One region of the Paenibacillus sp. FSL R7-0297 genome, then DNA from elsewhere that is predicted to be linked to it. Evidence: riboswitches for the same ligand, from Rfam matches in the RefSeq annotation. Region 1 holds a riboswitch; the other holds the start of a gene.
The links. A riboswitch is a leader RNA that binds a small molecule or an ion and turns the genes downstream of it on or off. The one in region 1 is predicted to bind glycine.

Region 1 (3,412 bases):
GGTAACCGCTGCTTCAGATTACACGGATAACTGGGAGCTATCCGGCGCCCGCGCACTCTCTGTACTGCGCTTCTTCCTGGATAACGAGGGGCTTAGCCCCGATACTTTTCAGTATGCCGGTTACGCGGATACCAGACCTGCCTACGATAACGCTACCGTTGAAGGGCGGCAGAAGAACCGCCGGGTTGAACTCATTGTCCTGCGGCAGCTTCAGGAGGAAGAATAACACGTATCTGCAAGCGAATCAGCTCAGAAATCTGCAGATGAGAAGGCACGGCAACCATTTGCTAGTATAAGGAGATTGAACGCTATGCAGACTACAAACGGAACGACACCGGATGCCACCCGTTTTCTCTATTTTCTGCGGCAGCTGGTTTCGCTGATCATGATTGTTTTTGCCCAGGGAATCATCACCTTCTTCATTGGTTTATTATCTGTATTTATGATGTTCTTCTCCTCCGATTACTTCTGGGGCGACCTAGCCCATGTGTATCCACCCGATAAACTGATGTATATAGGCATAGACTTCCTTATTGCCGGCGCAGCCTTTGCCCTGCCCTGGCTCGGGGTCTGGTGGATGCTCTACGGGCTGTCCGAGGATGGACGCATCCGCTGTTTCCCACTTCTTTTACTCTTTGCCTATCTGACATTTGTGATCCTCTTTCTGCAGATCAATCCGGTCTATAACCCGGAAGCCATGATCCCTTCCTCCGCCGGGGAATCCACCTTTCTGGTCTGTATGGGCATGTCTGCCGTGGTGCTTTTCCCGTTATATTCGGCCGGTGTGTATTACTTCGTACTTAAACCCAATACCCGTCCCAGAAAAAGATACCGGTTCCTATTGCTGTGCCTTATCTTTGCCGTTGCCGGTCTGGCTCTGCTGCCCGCCCTTTGGCACTTGGCGCCCAGTATTTATCCGGGGCTGCTTAGCTTTCCGGAGTGATACAGAAACGCAAAAAGACAGACCTCTCACATTAGTGACATCTAATGTAATAAGAGAAGCCTGCCATGTTCATCTGTTCGTAAAAACTATTCCCCAACCAATTCCTTATAAGCAGCCGCATCCAGCAGGCCCGATACTGCATCCGCGAACTCACCATCAAGCTCCAGCTCAAAAATCCAACCGCCGCCGTATGGCTGATCATTGATCAGCTCCGGGCTGGATTCGAGTGCGTCGTTGATCTTGGTTACCTTGCCGGATACCGGCGAGTACAGCTCCGACACCGTCTTGACAGACTCGATACTGCCTACGCTATCGCCCGCGGAAATGGCTGCGCCGACTTCAGGAAACTCAACAAACACGATGTCGCCCAATAAATGCTGCGCATGATCCGTAATTCCCACACGTACTACGCGTCCTTCACCCTGCTGTGCCCATTCATGCTCTTCGCTGTATAGCAGGTTGTTAAGCACTTCACTCATTTCCAAGCCGCCTCTTTTCCACATTTGGAGTTCTAAATTTAGTTATAGCCTAAGTTATCACCTTGCCTAATGTCAATATAACTGACAGGAAAATTAAATTTGTCATCTTTTTGACGTTTTTTGATTGACAGCGTGCTTGTAAACCCGGTTTAATGGAGTCAGTAGAAAAACATATAGTTTGCGAATGATGGCATAGGGAGAGACTGACCCTCAGGGGCAGCGCCGAAGGAGTAAGCCCGGGATGGGTGAATCTCTCAGGCAAAAGGACCTTTGCCGGACGCATCTCTGGAGAGCATCCACAGCCTGGACAACAGGAAACGGATCACCAACGGGGAAACCTGCGGGCAGGATAGCAGGGTAACTCTCAGGTACAAAGGACAGAGCGAAAGTCAATTTATGCGTTAGTGCATAATGGCTTTCGCCTGTCCTTTTTTATATTTTTAGCTGAAACAGATACTGCGCTTATAAGGCGGCATTACCGTTTCTGCTTACATGTAAACAGACTAAGGGGTGACACGATGGAGTCTTTGAGAAGAACGCCTTTTTATGATCTCTATGCCGCTTATGCGGAGTCCAGATGCATTGATTTCGGCGGCTGGGAGCTGCCGGTGCAGTTTACTGGCATCGTTAAGGAACATGAAGCAGTCCGCCAGCAGGCCGGACTGTTCGATGTATCGCATATGGGTGAATTCATGGTTGACGGCAGCGGCGCTGAAGCCTTCCTGCAGCAGATGACCACCAATGATGTCAGCCGCCTAGCAGACGGCGCTGCGCAGTATACCCTGATGCTCTATCCGAGCGGCGGAGTGGTTGACGATCTGTTGGTGTACCGCCTGGGCCATGAGCGCTACATGCTCGTCGTGAACGCCTCCAATATCGATAAGGACTTCCAGTGGCTTGCGGAGCATCTCACCGCTGAATTCAGCGGTGTCAGCCTGAAGAATGTCTCTGATGAGACGCTGCTGCTCGCTCTGCAGGGTCCGCTGGCTGAGACGATTCTGGCCGAAGTTACCTCTGCCCCGCTTGCAGAGCTGAAGCCCTTCCACTTCATCGAACACGCCGAGGTCTGCGGCGTAACTGTACTGCTCTCCCGTACCGGCTATACCGGTGAGGACGGCTTTGAGCTGTACGCCCCTGTCGATACAGCTGCCGCCCTCTGGAACGGCCTGCTGGCCGCAGGTGCTGCGCATGGACTGACTCCCGCCGGACTCGGCGCACGCGACACGCTCCGCTTCGAGGCCAAGCTGCCGCTGTACGGCCAGGAGCTCTCGGCGGATATTACTCCGCTCGAGGCGGGAGTCCAGTTCTTCGTGAAGCTGGACAAAGCCGATTTTCTAGGCCGCGATGCCTTGCTGAAGCAGAAGGAAGCCGGCCTGCCGCGCCGCCTGGTGGGACTTGAAATGATCGACCGCGGCATTCCCCGCTCCCACTATCCCGTGTATGCGGACGGTGTGAAGATCGGTGAAGTGACTACCGGTACACAATCGCCGACACTGAAACGGAATCTCGGACTTGCCCTGCTGGATGCTGCCTATACGGATATAGGCACAGAGGTGTATGTGGAGATCCGCGGCAAGCAGCTTAAGGCTGCCGTGATCAAAGCCCCATTCTACAAAAAGAGCCAAGGAGTGAAGCCGTAATGAAGCACCGCTATTTGCCTATGACGGAGCAAGACCGCGCTGAAATGATGGAGACTGTAGGAATCCAGTCCATCGACGAGCTGTTCTCCGATATCCCGCAGGCCGTCCGTTACCAGGGAACAATGCCGATGTCCGGCCCGCTGGATGAGTATGCGCTGCTGCGCCATATGAAGGGTCTGGCGGACAAGAATGCCGACTTTGATACCCATGCGAGCTTCCTTGGCGCCGGATTATATGATCACCACGTTCCGGTTGTTATTAACCATGTTATTTCCCGTTCGGAATTCTATACCGCCTACACCCCTTATCAGCCGGAGATCAGCCAGGGCGAGCTTCAGGCGATCTTCGAA
Region 2 (3,412 bases), 480 kb from region 1:
AGTACTTGTCCGTGTCATTAATGAAGAGCATGGAGTTGAACCAGTCATTCCAATACGTCAGTGTAGTGAACAGACCAACGGTGGCAAGAACAGGCAGCGAGATCGGAAGCACCAGCTGGAAGAAAATCCGCCATTCCGAAGCCCCGTCCAATTTGCCGGATTCTATCATCTCTTCGGGAACCGTCTGCTGGAAGAAGGTGCGGGCAATGAAAATATAGAATGCGTTGGAGAGGCCGGGCAGGATCAGTGCAATCAGCGAGTCCTTCAGATCCAAATAATTAACGTACAGCAGGTAGAAAGGGACAAGCCCTCCCGAGAACAGCATAGTGATCAGCAGGTAGAAACTAAAAGCCTTTTTAAAGGGAAAGTCCTTCCGGTAGAGGGGGTACGCGTACAGAGCAATCAATAGTACTGCCAGAAGGGTTCCGGTAAGCGTAACGGTCAGGCTGATTCCATAAGCTTTGACCAGCGTCTGCGAATGGTTGAACAGATATTGGTAAGCGGTCAGGTCAATCTTCTCGGGCCAGAATTTATACCCCTGCAGCGTTAACGTTTTCTCGTTGGTTAAGGAAATGGCGACAATGAGCAGAATAGGCAGGATGCAGGCCAGACTGAAGGCAGTGAAGAAGATGTTCAGCACAATCTGGGCGCTCTTGGAGCCTTTGGGATAGGCGCGGGTTCGGGTTGCAGTAGTCATTAAGATCCTCCGTTCTAGAAAAGTGCCGTATCGCGGTTCAGCTTGCGGGCCAGACTGTTCGCCCCGATAACAAGGAAGAAGCCGATGACGGATTGATAAAAGTTCGCCGCAGAGGACATACCCAGATCATTAAGCTGTATTAAGCCCCGATACACATAGGTGTCGATGACATCCGTAGTAGAGCGCAGCGCACCGGAGTCCAGCGTAACGTGGTAGAACAGCCCGAAGTCGGAGCGGAAAATACCGCCCATGTTGAGAATGGTGAGAATGACCATGATAGGCGTAAGGAGCGGCAGCGTAATTCGGGTGATCTGCTGCCACTTGCTGGCGCCGTCCACCACCGCAGCTTCATACAGCTCCTCGCTGATGCCGGTGATCGCGGCCAGATAGATGACACTGCCGATGCCGATCGAGTGCCACATCTTGGTGAGCCACAGAATATAGGGCCATGCATTGGGATGCATATAAGCATTGACTGAGGAATGGCCGAACAAGGGCAGAATATGCTTGACCAGGAAGCCGTACTCCGGGTGCAGGAAGGCGTAGACTATGAAGCTGACGACAACCATGGACAAGAAATTCGGCATAATCATAACAGTCTGGAAGAAACGGGAGGCCAGCTTGCTGCGAACCTCGTTGATCGCAATGGCCAGGGATACAGAGAGGATGAGCCCTGAGATAATGAAGACAACGTTGTAGCCGATGGTGTTAATGGTCACGCGCAGGGCATCGGATGTGGCGAAGAGGAACCGGAAGTTGTCGAGTCCCGCCCATGGACTGCCCATAATGCCGTCAACATAGTTGATGTTCTTGAAAGCAATGAATAATCCGAACATCGGGATGTAACAGTTGATGAAAAAAATAATGGCGGTTGGCAGCAGCATGAGCAGCAGCACCCGGTATTTCACAATGTTCCGCAGCAAACGGCCAAAGCTGCCCTGCTGCTGTGAAAGGGGCTGCTTGGTCAAAGCTTTTACGGTTGAAGGATTTGCCATTGGTTCTAACCTCGCTCTACATAATCTGGATGAATTTATTATAGTAGAGGAGCAGATACGAATTCTCTCTTGCAGATGACCCCGTTTATTCAAAAGTTACCTCATGTTGAACTCTTGAACATTGCGACTTTTTTCACAGAATATCTCTCACATGCCGAGTAATATGTTAGAATATCAGAATGCATTAACGCTTCACCAATTTAATACATCACACGGGCTATGATTGCTATGGATCACACTATAGCAGGAGCAGCTTCTGGAGAGACTGCGGGAGACCGCAGCGCCGAAGGGTTCACAATCTCAGGCAAAAGGACAGAAGAGTACGGAATTTGTATTTGTTATGCCGATTCTTTACGGTCAGCAGCGCAGGTAGCTTATTTTGATATTCTTATGAACCGGGAGATTGGATGACATCCAATCTCTTTTTTATGTTATTTGGCAGCATAGCGTTGTACACATTAAGGGGGAAAAAGGCAATGGCACAGACAGAATTAAAGAGAGATTTGGCGAACCGGCATGTACAGCTGATCGCTATCGGCGGCACGATTGGCACAGGGTTATTCCTGGGATCGGGCAGAGCGATTCAGCAGGCCGGCCCGTCCATTATGATCACGTATTTACTCGTGGGGATTGCCGTGTTTTTTGTGATGAGGGCGCTGGGTGAGCTGCTGCTCTCCAAAGCGGGATATCAATCCTTTACGGACATTGCTGAAGACTATTTGGGGCCCCGGGCTGCGTTCATTACGGGCTGGACCTACTGGTTCTGCTGGATTATGACGGCGATGGCCGATGTGATTGCGGTGGGCGTCTATGTGCAGTACTGGTTCGATATTCCGCAGTGGGTACCGGCCGTGATCTGCCTGATCATTCTGCTCGGACTCAATCTGCTCACGGTCAAAAGCTTCGGCGAACTCGAATTCTGGTTTGCCCTAATCAAAGTCGTCACGATTCTTGCCTTAATCGGCCTGGGAATCATTCTGCTGGTCATCGGGTTCAAGACGGATGCAGGATCGGTGAGCGTTCGCAATCTCTGGGAGCACGGGGGCGTGTTCCCGAACGGTGTTAAGGGCTTCTTATTTTCCTTCCAGATGGTTGTGTTCGCTTATGTCGGTGTGGAGCTTGTGGGTGTATCAGCCGCAGAAACAGCGGATCCGGAGAAAAATATCCCCTCGGCGATTAACAAGATTCCTCTGCGGATTCTCTTCTTCTATGTGGGCGCGCTCTTCGTGCTGCTGTGCATTAACCCGTGGACCCAGCTCAGTGCGGCTGAAAGTCCATTTGTGCGAACCTTCAGTCTAGTCGGGATTCCAGTTGCTGCGGGCATTATCAATTTCGTCGTCTTAACCTCAGCGGCTTCCGCCTGCAACAGCGGGATGTTCTCGACCAGCCGGATTCTGTATAATCTGAGCCGAAGAGATCAGGCATCCCCGCAGCTCGGCAAGCTGAACCGAAATCATGTGCCCGCGAACTCATTATTTATTTCTACATTTGTAATATCGGCCGGGGCGCTGCTCAGCAAGCTTATTCCAGGCCAAGCGTTCGGCATCGTTACAACGATCAGCGCCATTTGTTTCATCTGGGTGTGGGGTGTTGTGCTCGTATGTCATATCAAGTATAAGAAGAACCGCCCGGACTTACATGCCTCGTCCAAATTCAAAGCACCGTTCACACCTGTTATCAATTATGCGGTTTTAACGTTGTTTGCCGCCATTTTGATCAT

Region 2: another riboswitch for glycine. It lies ahead of MKZ24_RS05415 (amino acid permease); the one in region 1 lies ahead of gcvT (glycine cleavage system aminomethyltransferase GcvT).

What each region holds. Positions count from the first base shown of each region.
Region 1 is NZ_JBBPAQ010000001.1:1,725,899-1,729,310, reverse strand. It holds gene MKZ24_RS07515 (OmpA/MotB family protein) at 1-226, shown strand, start outside; gene MKZ24_RS07510 (hypothetical protein) at 311-943, shown strand; gene gcvH (glycine cleavage system protein GcvH) at 1,030-1,422, opposite strand; glycine riboswitch at 1,607-1,702, shown strand; glycine riboswitch at 1,706-1,805, shown strand; gene gcvT (glycine cleavage system aminomethyltransferase GcvT) at 1,941-3,062, shown strand; gene gcvPA (aminomethyl-transferring glycine dehydrogenase subunit GcvPA) at 3,062-3,412, shown strand, end outside.
Region 2 is NZ_JBBPAQ010000001.1:1,244,454-1,247,865, forward strand. It holds gene MKZ24_RS05405 (carbohydrate ABC transporter permease) at 1-697, opposite strand, end outside; gene MKZ24_RS05410 (ABC transporter permease) at 712-1,692, opposite strand; glycine riboswitch at 1,939-2,018, shown strand; gene MKZ24_RS05415 (amino acid permease) at 2,169-3,412, shown strand, end outside.